3 regions of the Streptomyces sp. NPDC029216 genome follow, and region 3 is predicted to be linked to each of the others. Evidence: riboswitches for the same ligand, from Rfam matches in the RefSeq annotation. Region 3 holds a riboswitch; each other region holds the start of a gene.
What was found. Region 3 has a riboswitch for cobalamin ahead of AB0F18_RS26225 (energy-coupling factor ABC transporter permease). Riboswitches for the same ligand answer to the same signal wherever they lie in the genome.

Region 1 (4,269 bases), on a different contig from region 3:
GACGACGGTGGACGCGGGCACCCGGGTGGGCCGGTTCATGCTCCAGGACACCCTGGGCAACGTGCACAAGTCCTTCAAGGACGTCAGCTGGAAGCCGGGCGTGTGGGTGGCCAGCGCCGTCGTCGTCGGCGGCTGGGGCTACTTCCTGTGGGTCGGCGTCAAGGACCCGCTGGGCGGCATCAACCAGCTGTTCCCGCTGTTCGGCATCGCGAACCAGCTGCTCGCGGCGGTCGCGCTGGCCGTGTGCACCACGCTGCTGGTCAAGTCGGGCCGGCTCAAGTGGGCCTGGGTCACGGCCGTTCCGCTGGCCTGGGACGTGGCCGTCACCCTCACCGCGAGCTACCAGAAGGTCTTCTCGGACGACGTGAAGATCGGCTTCTTCGCACAGCGCGACAAGTACCAGACGGGCATCGACGCCGGGAAGGTGCTGCCGCCCGCCAAGACCATGGACGAGATGCACACCGTGGTCACCAACGCCACGGTGGACGGCGTCCTGTCGGCCCTCTTCGCGGCCCTGATCATCATCGTGCTGCTGGACGCGGCCCGGACCTGCTTCAAGGCCGTGTCCGACCCCGCGTCGGTCCGCCTTTCCGAGGTGCCGTGGACCGAGTCGAAGATCATCGCTCCGGCGGGGCTGATCGCCACGGCCGAGGAGAAGGCCGAGCTCGCGGCGGCCGGCCTCGACGGGGGCGGCGGCCGCGTGAAGGACCCGGTCGCGTGAGCGGCGCGGTCCGGGGGGCGCTGGCCAAGGCGCGGTACTACGTACGGGAGTTCTCCGGCGAGGCCGCGTACGACCGCTACGTCGCCCACGCCCGCTCCCACGACCCCGATGCCGAGGTCATGACCCGCCGCGCCTTCGAACGCGCCCGCACGGACGCCCGCGAGGCGGACCCGCGCGAGGGCTTCCGCTGCTGCTGAAGGGTTACTGATGGGCCCCGCTGGTCATCCGGCGGGGCCCATCCGCGTACGCGGGGTCAGCGCACCCAGTCCTTGAGGCGCTCGGTCTGGAGGGTGATGCCGACAGGGTCGGGGAGCGTGACGTCCTTGCCGAAGGGAACGGTACGTACGGTCTCGTACCGGTCGCCATCCGGGTCGCTGTAGACGAGAACCTGACACTTGAGCCGGTCGATGAGCAGGTAGACGGGGATACCGGTCTCCGCATAAGCGCGCGGCTTCTCGATCCGGTCGCGCCGCTCCGTGTCGGAGTCCCAGGAGGTCAACTCGACGGCCATCAGGATCGCGCCCGGATCCCCCCAGTCACTCTGCCCGACGAACGCGTCCTCGTGCGCCAGTACCCCGTCCGGAATGGCGCGGCCCTCCCGGTACCGTTCCGCCTTGATCCCCTGCCCTTGGTGCAGCCAGAAATCCGGGTGGCGCTGCATACAGATCCGCGCCAGCCACACGATGATCCGCCCGTGGTCCCCGTCCGGCATGGCCTTGCTCCTCAGCACCCCACCAATGAACTCCAGTCGCAGCCCCTCCTCCTCGCGGGCCGCCATACGGGCCAGGTGCTCGAACACTTCGGTCGTCATGTGGGGACGTTCGGTCATGACGGTCATGCCTCGCTCGCCTTCCTCGACGGTGCTGCTTCCGACGATAGCGCCGGGCACCGACACCCGTGGCGCACACTCGACCGCATGGACTTCGAGATCAGAACGGCGAGGGAAGACGAGTACGCGCGGCTCGGCGAGATCACCGGGCAGGCCTACACCGGGGACGGGCTGCTCGACCAGAACGAGGACGACCACTACCTCAACGTCCTGCGCGACGTCGCCGGCCGGGCCGGCGACGGGGAGGTGCTCGTCGCCGTGCGCGACGGGGAGGTGCTCGGCGGGGTGACGTTCGCCCCGCCCGGAAGCCGGCTCGCGGACGTCGCCGGCCCGCACGAGGCCGAGTTCCGGATGCTCGCGGTGGCCGCCGAGGCCCGCGGGCAGGGCGTCGGGGAGGCCCTCGTACGGGTCTGCGCCGAACGGGCCCGGGCCCTGGAGGGGGTCACGGCGCTGGTGCTGTCCACCCAGCCGGCCATGCGCGGAGCCCAGCGGATCTACGAGCGGCTCGGGTTCGTCCGTACGCCCGAACGGGACTGGTCGCCCATCCCGGAACTCACCCTGCTCACATACCGACTGGAGCTGTAACGACACGCTCCGCATGCACCCGACACAACATGTGGGGGCTACCGCATCGGGTCGCCCCCACATGTATGCTCATGCCTGCTGCCGCCGCAGGGGAATCCGGTGGGAATCCGGAACTGTCCCGCAACGGTGTGACGTACGCCCACCCGCGTATCCGCGAGTCCGAGGACCTGCCGGCAGTGCCCCCCGGATCGACCGAACCGGGGTGTCGATTCGTCCGGGCCTCGCGGTTGGGCCGGTGGACGCCATGTGGTGCCGAACGCGCTTGTGCGCGCGCCCGCATGCGCCCGCTCGCGCCCCGCTCCGCCGATGACCGGGCCGAGTGAGGGAGAGCTCCCCCGTGACCATCGCGCCCGCCGCCCCGCGCGCAGAGTCCGACCACCCCGAAGCAGAGGGCCCCGGCGCCGCGCTGCTGCGCACCCTCACCGAGCTCACGGCCGACCTCCCCGACACCGACCCCGGACGGGTCGCCGCCGCCGCGCTGCGCGGCCGCAGCGCCTCCGCCGACGAGGCCGAGCTGCGCGGGCTCGCCACCGAGGCCGCGGCCGGCCTGATCTCCGAGGACCCGGCCTACTCCCGTCTGGCCGCCCGCCTGCTGACGCTGGCCGTGGCCGACGAGGCCGCCGGCCAGGGCGCGACCTCCTTCGCCGAGTCCGTCGCCGTCGGCCACCGCGAGGGCCTGATCGCCGACCGCACCGCCGAGTTCGTCGCCGCCCACGCCGCCCGCCTGAACGCGCTGGTCGAGCACGCGCTCGCCGAGGGTGCGGACGACCGCTTCGGCTTCTTCGGCCTGCGCACCCTGCACAGCCGCTACCTGCTGCGCCACCCGATCACCCGCCAGGTGATCGAGACCCCGCAGTACTTCATGCTGCGCGTGGCCTGCGGCCTGGCCGAGGACGACAGCGTCCGCGCCGTCGAGGAAGTGGCCTCGCTGTACAGCCTGATGAGCCGGCTCGACTACCTGCCGTCGTCGCCGACCCTGTTCAACTCGGGTACGCGGCACCCGCAGATGTCCTCCTGCTACCTGCTGGACTCCCCGCTGGACGAGCTGGACTCCATCTACGACCGCTACCACCAGGTCGCCCGCCTCTCGAAGCACGCCGGCGGCATCGGCCTGTCGTACTCGCGCATCCGCGCCCGCGGTTCGCTGATCCGCGGCACCAACGGCCACTCCAACGGCATCGTGCCGTTCCTGAAGACCCTCGACGCCTCCGTGGCCGCTGTGAACCAGGGCGGCCGCCGCAAGGGTGCCGCCGCCGTCTACCTGGAGACCTGGCACGCCGACATCGAGGAGTTCCTGGAGCTCCGCGACAACACCGGCGAGGACCAGCGCCGTACGCACAACCTCAACCTCGCCCACTGGATCCCGGACGAGTTCATGCGCCGCGTGAACGCCGACGCCGAGTGGTCGCTGTTCTCCCCGGCCGACGTGCCCGAGCTGGTGGACCTGTACGGCGCCGAGTTCGACGCCGCCTACGTCAAGGCCGAGGCCTCCGGGCTGGCCAAGAAGACCATGCCGGCCCGTGACCTGTACGGCCGCATGATGCGCACCCTCGCGCAGACCGGCCAGGGCTGGATGACGTTCAAGGACGCCTCCAACCGGACCGCGAACCAGACCGCGCTGCCCGGCACGGTGGTCCACTCCTCCAACCTCTGCACCGAGATCATCGAGGTCACCAACGACGGCGAGACCGCCGTCTGCAACCTCGGCTCCGTCAACCTCGGCGCCTTCGTCGTCGACGGCGAGATGGACTGGGAGCGCCTGGACGAGACCGTCCGCACGGCCGTGACCTTCCTCGACCGCGTCGTGGACATCAACTTCTACCCGACCGAGCAGGCCGGCCGCTCCAACGCCAAGTGGCGTCCGGTGGGCCTGGGCGCGATGGGCCTCCAGGACGTCTTCTTCAAGCTGCGCCTGCCCTTCGACTCCGCCGGGGCGAAGGCCCTGTCGACGAAGATCGCCGAGCGCATCATGCTGGCCGCGTACGAGGCCTCCTGCGACCTCGCCGAGCGCAGCGGCCCGCTGCCCGCCTGGGAGCAGACCCGTACCGCGCAGGGCGTGCTGCACCCCGACCACTACGAGACCGAGCGCCACTGGCCCGAGCGCTGGGACGCCCTGCGCGCCCGGATCGCGCAG
Region 2 (4,269 bases), on a different contig from region 3:
GCGGCCTGGATCAGGGTCCAGATCTGGGCGCGGATGGCCGGGAGCTTGGACGGGTCCATGGAGCTGATCTGGGCGTACTCGTCCAGGTGCTGCTCCAGGCGGGCGATGTCGCCGTACGACTCGGCGCGCGCCATCGGCGGGACCAGGTGGTCGACCAGGGTGGCGTGCACCCGGCGCTTGGCCTGGGTGCCCTCGCCCGGGTCGTTGACCAGGAACGGGTAGACCAGGGGCAGGTCGCCCAGGGCCGCGTCCGGGGAGCAGGAGGCGGACAGGCCCGCGTTCTTGCCGGGGAGCCATTCGAGGTTGCCGTGCTTGCCCAGGTGGATCATCGCGTCGGCGCCGAAACCGCCGTCCTCCGCGGCCGCCTGGATCCAGCGGTACGCCGCCAGGTAGTGGTGCGACGGCGGCAGGTCCGGGTCGTGGTAGATCGCGATCGGGTTCTCGCCGAAGCCGCGCGGCGGCTGGATCAGGATGAGGAGGTTCCCGCGGCGCAGCGCCGCGAGGACGATGTCGCCCTCCGGGTTGGAGGAGCGGTCCACGAACATGTTGCCGGGGGCCTCGCCCCAGTGTTCCTCGACGCTTTCGCGGAGGTCCGCGGGAAGCTCGGCGAACCAGCGCCTGTAGTCGGCCGCCGGGATGCGGACCGGGTTGCGGGCCAGCTGCTCCTCGGTGAGCCAGTCCTGGTCGTGGCCGCCGGCCTCGATCAGGGCGCGGATCAGCTCGTCGCCGTCACCGGAGACCAGGCCCGGGATCTCGGCCTCGGGGCCGAAGTCGTAACCGGCGGCGATGAGGGTGCGCAGGAGTTCCACCGCGCTGGCGGGGGTGTCCAGGCCGACCGCGTTGCCGATGCGGGAGTGCTTGGTGGGGTACGCGGACAGGACCAGCGCGATCCGCTTGTCGGCGGGGCCGATGTGGCGCAGCCGGGCGTGGCGGACGGCGATGCCGGCCACGCGGGCGGCGCGCTCGGCGTCGGCGACGTACGCGGGCAGGCCGTCCTCGTCGATCTCCTTGAAGGAGAACGGGACGGTGATCAGCCGGCCGTCGAACTCGGGCACGGCGACCTGGGTGGCGGCGTCGAGGGGGGACAGGCCCTCGTCGTTCTCCTCCCAGGTGCTGCGGGAGCCCGTCAGGCACAGGGCCTGGAGGATCGGCACGTTGAGCGAGGCCAGCGCGCCGGCGTCCCAGGACTCGTCGTCGCCGCCCGCCGAGGCGGTCGCGGGGCGGGTGCCGCCGGCGGCGAGGACGGTGGTGACGACGGCGTCCACCGAGGACAGGGCTTCGAGGAGCCCGGGCTCGGGCGTGCGCAGGGAGGAGACGTACAGGGGGAGGGGGCGGCCGCCCTTGGCCTCGATCGCGTCGCAGAGGGCGTGCACGAAGGCGGTGTTGCCGCTCATCTGGTGGGCGCGGTAGTAGAGCACGGCGACCTGGGGGCCGGTTGCCTCGGTGGCCGGGCGCTCCAGGGGGCCCCAGGTGGGGGAGGCGGCCGGGGGCTCGAAGCCGTGGCCGGTGAGCAGGACGGTGTCCGAGAGGAAGCGGGCCAGCTGTTCGAGGTTGGCCGGGCCGCCGTGCGCGAGGTAGCCGTGCGCCTCGGCGGCGATGCCGATCGGGACCGTGGAGGCCTCCATCAGCTGGGCGTCCGGGGCCTGTTCGCCGGTCAGCACCACCACCGGGCGGGTCTGGCCGGGGGCGAGGAGGACGTCGAGGCCCTCCTGCCAGGCGCGCAAGCCCCCGAGGAGGCGTACGACGACCAGCTCGGCGCCGTCCAGGAGGCCGGGCAGGTCGTCGAGGGGGAGGCGGGAGGGGTTCGCGAACCGGTACGGCACGGGGCCGCCGGCGGTGTTCGCGGCGCGGGCGCTGAGCAGATCGGTGTCGGACGTCGACAGCAGCAGGATCATGCGGCGGCAGGCCTTCCTCGGGGTTTCCGCGCCCCGGGCAGTGAGGACAGCGGGAGTTCCTGACTCACCTCGCGGATCGCTCCGCGGGGCTCACAGTGGCGGGACCGCGCCGGAATCGCACCGGGCTTCCTCCCATGTCGCCGTCCTCGGCGGTGACGGGCCGAGTGGTCCGCCGGAAGGTCATCTTAGGTGTCCCTTTCCCTGGCCGGGAGGTGGGGTGGGGGTGGTGGGCGCGGCCGTGCTGTCGGGGCTCTGCCCTGGGGGCCGTGCCGCAAACGTCGGGTGGGTGGGGGTGCCGCCGCGCGGAGCCGGTCCCCGCCCCGCCCTTTCCCCGTACCGCGGGGCTCGGCCCCGGACCCCGCGCCTCGAACGCCGCCGAGGCCGACGTAGCTGGTCGGGGTGGCGACGGACACAGGTCGGGGGTGGGGAATCGTGGGTATGCTCGCGGCCATGCCGCCCCAGCCACCTTCCGCCGCATCGCGGGACGAACCCGTCATACGCGACCGTGGCGACGCCTGCCCCGGCGCGCTGCGGCTGCACGCCGCCGACGACGGGTACCTGGCGCGCGTCCGGATCCCCGGCGGGCTGCTCACCACCCGGCAGGCCGCCGTACTCGGGCTCGCCGCCGAACGGTTCGGCGACGGGCACCTGGAACTCACCTCCCGCGGCAACGTCCAGCTGCGCGGCCTCGCCGACGGCTGCGGCGCCGGGCTCGCGGAGCTGCTGGACGGGGCCGGGCTGCTGCCCGCGCCCAGCCACGAGCGGGTGCGCAACATCGTGGCCACCCCGCTCGGCGGGTCCCTCGTCGTGGACTGGGTCCGGGAACTCGACCGGCTGCTGTGCGCGAGCACCCGGGCGGCCGCCCTCTCGGGGCGCTTCCTGTTCGCCCTCGACGACGGGCGCGGCGACGTGGCCGCCCTCGACCCCGACGTGACCGTGCTCGGCGCCGGACCCGGCGTCAGCGGCCGGGCCCTCGTACGGCTCGGCGCGGCCGCCGACGCCGTCGAGGTCGACGCCGCCGACGCGCCCCGGGCCGCGCTGCTGGCCGCCGAGTACTTCCTCGACTCCGCCGACGCCGCCGGGAACCGCGCCTGGCGCGTCGCCGAACTGGGCGTCGAACACGCCCTTGAGGCAAGGGAGTTCGCCCTGCGGCTCGGCGCCGCCGGGATCGCGGCCGGGCACCGCCCCGAGGTGGCGTGGCCGTACACCGAGCCGCCCCGGCCCTGGGGCGAGTACGGCGCCGGACTCTGCGTGCTGCTCCCGCTCGGGCGGCTGGACTCCGCGCAGTGGCGGGTCCTGGCCGAGGCGGCCGGCGGCGAGCTGCGCGTCACCCCCTGGCGGAGCGTCATCCTGCCGCGCGCCGCCGCCGACGGCTGCGACCGCATCGAGGCGGCCGGCCTCGTCGTCCGGCCCGGCAGCCCCTGGCTGTCCGTCACCGCCTGTACGGGGCAGCCCGGTTGCGCCAAGTCCCTCGCGGACGTACGCGCCGACGCGCGCGCCGTCGTGGCGCAATCCCCCGGAGACCTGCCCGTGCACTGGTCGGGCTGCGCGCGCCGGTGCGGCCATCCGCGCGGCACCGCCTGGGTGGACCTGGTCGCCACCCCGGACGGGTACGAACTCGACGCCCGGCCCGTCCCGCACACCGACCTGGCGGCCGCCCTCACGGCCGCACGACGCCCCCGTACACGTACCACCACACCACCCCCGTCGCAGTGAAGAAATGAGCGAGTACACCGTGTTCGAGTACGAGAAGGACGGCGCCGCGATCTACCGCCAGTCCTTTGCCACGATCCGCGCCGAGGCGGATCTCTCCGGGCTGCCCGCCTCGGTCGCCCAGGTCGCGGTGCGCATGATTCACGCCTGTGGCATGACCGACCTCCCCCAGGACCTGGGCTACACCCCCGACGTCGTCCTGCGGGCCCGCGCCGCGCTGCACGCCGGCGCGCCGATCCTGTGCGACGTGCAGATGGTCGCCAGCGGCGTCACCCGCAAGCGGCTGCCCGCCGGCAACGAGGTGATCTGTACCCTCTCCGACCCGGCCGTGCCCGCCCTCGCCGCGAAGATGGGCACCACGCGCAGCGCCGCCGCCCTCGAAGTCTGGCGCGACCGGGGCCTGTTGGAGAACTCCGTGATCGCCGTCGGCAACGCCCCGACCGCGCTGTTCCGGCTGCTGGAGATGATCGAGGAGGGCGCCCCGCGGCCCGCCGCCGTCATCGGCGTGCCCGTGGGCTTCATCGGCGCCGCCGAGTCCAAGGACGCCCTCGCCGCCCACCCCTCGGGCCTCGACCACCTGATCGTGCGGGGCCGGCGCGGCGGCAGCGCCATCGCGGCCGCCGCGGTCAACGCGATCGCGAGCGAGGAAGAATGAGCGGCC
Region 3 (4,269 bases):
ACCGAACACCGTGTCCTGCCGCTGCGGCTGGAGGCCGCACCGCTGCCGGTCCCCCTGGAAGGTGTCTTCGTCTACCGCACGGACCGGCCCTACGAGGTCTCCGTCGAGTTCCGGGGCGCCGGGACCGCGATCGCCCGCTGGGTGTTCTCGCGGGAGCTGCTGATGGACGGGCAGACCTGCGCCACCGGCGAGGGCGACATACAGGTGTGGCCGCGCTGGACGGGCACCGAGCCGCGCGTCCTGCTGGCCCTCAGCAACGGCGAGCGCGGCTGCGTGGTCTCCGCGCGGGCCAAGGACCTGCGCGAGCTGTGCCGGCGGATGACCGAGCTGGTCCCGCGCGGGCAGGAGCGGCGCCACTACGACCTGGACGCCGAGCTGAGCGCGCTGCTGACGTTCTGAGGACGCGGGGGCGGGCCGCGTGCAACCACGGGGGCCGCTGGAGTGTCGTACCGGATGACAGTCATTTCCCCGTCTCAGAGGATCGGGGGGACGCCATGCGTCACCACCCGCACCGCCGCCGGATCGTGGCCCTGGCCACGGGTGCCCTGCTGACCGCAGGGCTGGCGCTCGCCGCACCGGCCTCGGCGGCCGCCCCGGCCGCCGTCCGCTCCAGCAGCACCCCGCTCGTCGTCAACGCCCGCTGGGGCGGTCACTGCACGTTCGACCGGGTCGTGATCGACCTGGAGGGCTCCGTGCCCCCGGTCACCGTCACTCCCGTCTCCCAGCTGGTCTACGACGGGTCCGGCAAGCCCGTCCCGCTGGCCGGGAAGTACTTCCTGGAGATCCGCCTGCACCCCGCCGCCGGTCACGACGACGCGGGCAACAACGTCTACCAGGGCCCCAAGCTCCAGCAGATCTACCTCAGCAAGCTCAAGGGCCTCGCCCTGACCGGCGATTTCGAGGGGTACGTGACCTTCGGCGCCGCCTTCGACACCCCGCCCGTCTACAGCACCTCCGTCCTGCACTCGCCCGAGCGGTTCGTGGTGGACGTCGCGCACCCGAACACCTGCTGACAGGGGAGCACTGCCTAGCGGTGCTCCGGGTTCGGGAAGTCGAAACGGCAGCCGGCGTCCCACAGGGAACGCTGGTTGCCGTGGGCGGGGATGCCGCCCGCCCGCTTGAGGAGCGCCGCAAGGTGCATCAGGTTCCAGGACATGAACGCCGTGTTGCGGTTGGTGAAGTCGTTCTGGGGACCGCCGGAGCCCGGGTCCAGGTACGAGGGCCCGGGCCCGGCCTCGCCGATCCAGCCCGCGTCGGCCTGCGGCGGGACGGCGTAGCCCAGGTGCTGGAGGCTGTACAGGATGTTCATGGCGCAGTGTTTGACGCCGTCCTCGTTGCCGGTGATCAGCGCCCCGCCGACCCGCCCGTAGTAGGCGTACTGGCCGTGCTCGTTCAGCAGCGAGGAGCAGGAGTAGAGCCGCTCGATGACCTGCTTCATGACCGAGCTGTTGTCGCCGAGCCAGATCGGGCCGCACAGGACGAGGATGTCGGCGTCCATGATCTGGCTGTAGAGCACCGGCCACTGGTCGCTCTCCCACCCGTGTTCGGTCATGTCGGGCCAGACGCCGGTGGCGATGTCGTGGTCCACGGCGCGGATCAGGGAGGTCCGGGCGCCGGCCGATTCCATGACGGCACGGCTCTTGGCGATCAGCCCCTCGGTGTTGCTGGTCTCGGGCGAGCGTTTGAGGGTGCAGTTGACGTAGACGGCGGAGAGGTCGGAGTAGTCGTAGTCGGCCACTCCCCCACCCTGCGGGCCGGCCGGCGGGCCCGCCAGCGTCCGGCGGCCGTCCGGGGGACCGAAGCGGAATTATGTCCTCCGATGGGCCGGATCGGTCCGGTTTGATACCGGTCCGTGCGTGCGACTAGGGTCAGCGGGCCTTGGTGTTCGGGAAACCGGTGGGAAACCGGTGCGGCCCTCGCCACTGTGATCGGGAAGTCCGGCTCCACCCCCCTCGCGGGAAGCCACTGGGACCGCGCGGGAGACCGCTCGGGCCCGGGAAGGCGGAGCCGGGGCGGCAGTACCCGTCAGCCAGGAGACCGGCCGGGGCGCGTACGTCCATCCACGAGGTGCTGGAGAGGTCTCCCGAACTCATGCACATAGCCGAGGGGTTCCTGCCCCCACTGCACGCGGCCGCCTGGGGCGCCGCGTCCGCCCCGTTCGTCCTCCACGGGGTCCGCGCCCTGACCCGCGAGGTGAAGGCCCACCCGGAGAGCACCCTGCTGCTCGGGGCGTCCGGGGCGTTCACGTTCGTCCTGTCCGCACTGAAGATCCCCTCGGTGACGGGCAGTTGCTCGCACCCCACCGGAACCGGACTGGGCGCCATCCTCTTCCGGCCGCCCGTCATGGCGGTGCTCGGCACGATCACCCTGCTGTTCCAGGCGCTGCTGCTGGCGCACGGCGGCCTCACCACCCTCGGCGCCAACGTCTTCTCGATGGCCATCGCCGGGCCCTGGGCCGGGTACGCGGTCTACAAGCTGCTGCGGAAGTCCGGTGCGCCGCTGATGGTGACCGTCTTCTCCGGCGCCTTCTTCGCCGACCTGGTCACCTACTGCGTGACCTCCGTCCAGCTGGCGCTGGCCTTCCCCGACCCGTCCAGCGGCTTCACCGGCTCCCTGGAGAAGTTCGCGGGCATCTTCGCCCTCACCCAGATCCCGCTCGCGGTCAGCGAGGGACTGCTGACGGTGCTCGTGATGCGGCTGCTGATGCAGTCGAGCAGGTCCGACCTGGTCCGCCTCGGGGTCGCGAAGCTGACCGGGCAGAAGCGGACCGAGCAGGAGGCGGCCCTCTGATGACCAGGAACGCCAAGATCAACACCCTGCTGCTGCTCCTGGTGGCGGCGCTGGCCGTGCTGCCGCTCGCGCTGGGGCTCGGCGAGGGCAAGGAGGAGCCGTTCACGGGCGCCGACGCCCAGGCCGAGTCGGCCATCACCGAGCTCAAGCCGGACTACCAGCCCTGGTTCTCCCCGCTGTACGAACCGCCGTCCGGCGAGGTCGAGTCCGCACTGTTCGCCCTCCAGGCCGCCCTGGGCGCGGGCGTGCTCGCCTACTACTTCGGCGTCCGCAGGGGCCGCCGCCAGGGCGCGGCGCAGGCCCTCGCCCAGGCGCAGGCCCCCGCCGAGAGCACGCGGGAACGGTAGCCGGTGCTGCCCATCGACGTGGCGGCGCACGGCAGCCGCTGGCGCGGCCGGCATCCGCTGGAGAAGGCCCTGCTCGGGTTCGGGCTGACCGTCACCGCCGTGTGCCTGCCCCCGTGGCCCGGCGGGCCGCTGGTCGCCGCGGCCACCCTGGCCGTGCTGCTGGGGCCCGCCGGGGTGGCCGGGCGGCAGCTGTGGCGGGCCTTCCGGGTCCCGCTGGGGTTCTGCGTCACCGGGGCGCTGCCGCTGCTGGTCTCGGTGGGCGGCCCGGACGGGTTCCTCGCGCCGGCCCCGGACGGGCCCCGGCACGCGGTGGACCTGCTGCTGCGCACCTCGGCCGCCTCGCTCGGGGTGCTGCTGTTCGCCTTCACCACACCGGTCTCGGACGTCCTGCCCCGGCTGGTGCGGGCCGGGGTGCCGGCGCCCGTGGTGGACGTGGCCCTGGTCATGTACCGGATCGGGTTCCTGCTGCTGGACTCCCTGGCGCAGGTCCGCCGGGCCCAGGCGGCCCGGCTCGGGCAGACGAGCCGGGCGGCCGCGTGGCGTTCGGTGGCCGGGCTCGCGGCGACCTCGTTCATCCGGGCCTTCGACCGCGCCGCCCGGCTCCAGGAGGGCCTGGCGGGGCGCGGCTACGACGGCGCGCTGCGGGTACTGGTCCCGCCGGCGCCGCTGTCCTGGCGGTTCCTGGCGGCCGCCGCCGCCCTGCCGGCCGGCCTGGTCGCGGGGACCCTCGTACTGAAGGAGCTGGGACTGTGACCGCGTTGGTGGAACTGGTCGGCGCGGGGTACGCGTACGAGGACGGGCCGGCCGTGCTGTCCGGCGTGGACTTCTCGATCACCGAGGGGCGGGCGCTGGTGCTGCTGGGCCGCAACGGCAGCGGCAAGACCACCCTGATGCGGCTGCTGAGCGGGGGCCTGCGGCCCGGCTCGGGCGTGCTGCGGCTGGAAGGCACGGCGGTGGCGTACGACCGGCGGGGGCTGACCCGGCTGCGCACGACCGTCCAGCTGGTGGTGCAGGACCCGGACGACCAGCTCTTCGCGGCCTCGGTGGAGCAGGACGTGTCCTTCGGCCCGATGAACCTGGGCCTGCCGGAGGCGGAGGTCCGCGAGCGGGTGGACTCCGCGCTGGCCGCGCT

Region 1: it holds a riboswitch for cobalamin, as region 3 does, so the genes downstream of both, AB0F18_RS25235 (ribonucleoside-diphosphate reductase subunit alpha) here and AB0F18_RS26225 (energy-coupling factor ABC transporter permease) in region 3, are expected to answer to the same signal.
Region 2: it holds a riboswitch for cobalamin, as region 3 does, so the genes downstream of both, cobN (cobaltochelatase subunit CobN) here and AB0F18_RS26225 (energy-coupling factor ABC transporter permease) in region 3, are expected to answer to the same signal.

Annotation. Positions count from the first base shown of each region.
Region 1 is NZ_JBEZWL010000079.1:4,936-9,204, reverse strand. Features, by position in the region: gene AB0F18_RS25255 (carbon starvation CstA family protein) at 1-721, shown strand, start outside; gene AB0F18_RS25250 (YbdD/YjiX family protein) at 718-918, shown strand; gene AB0F18_RS25245 (Uma2 family endonuclease) at 975-1,559, opposite strand; gene AB0F18_RS25240 (GNAT family N-acetyltransferase) at 1,638-2,135, shown strand; cobalamin riboswitch at 2,194-2,325, shown strand; gene AB0F18_RS25235 (ribonucleoside-diphosphate reductase subunit alpha) at 2,473-4,269, shown strand, end outside.
Region 2 is NZ_JBEZWL010000029.1:37,328-41,596, reverse strand. Features, by position in the region: gene cobN (cobaltochelatase subunit CobN) at 1-1,895, opposite strand, end outside; cobalamin riboswitch at 1,928-2,085, opposite strand; gene AB0F18_RS14070 (cobalamin biosynthesis protein CobG) at 2,346-3,611, shown strand; gene AB0F18_RS14065 (precorrin-8X methylmutase) at 3,616-4,263, shown strand; gene AB0F18_RS14060 (precorrin-2 C(20)-methyltransferase) at 4,260-4,269, shown strand, end outside.
Region 3 is NZ_JBEZWL010000085.1:10,519-14,787, reverse strand. Features, by position in the region: gene AB0F18_RS26240 (SsgA family sporulation/cell division regulator) at 1-399, shown strand, start outside; gene AB0F18_RS26235 (hypothetical protein) at 495-1,013, shown strand; gene AB0F18_RS26230 (flavodoxin family protein) at 1,028-1,738, opposite strand; cobalamin riboswitch at 1,830-2,061, shown strand; gene AB0F18_RS26225 (energy-coupling factor ABC transporter permease) at 2,092-2,790, shown strand; gene AB0F18_RS26220 (energy-coupling factor ABC transporter substrate-binding protein) at 2,790-3,137, shown strand; gene cbiQ (cobalt ECF transporter T component CbiQ) at 3,141-3,890, shown strand; gene AB0F18_RS26210 (ATP-binding cassette domain-containing protein) at 3,887-4,269, shown strand, end outside.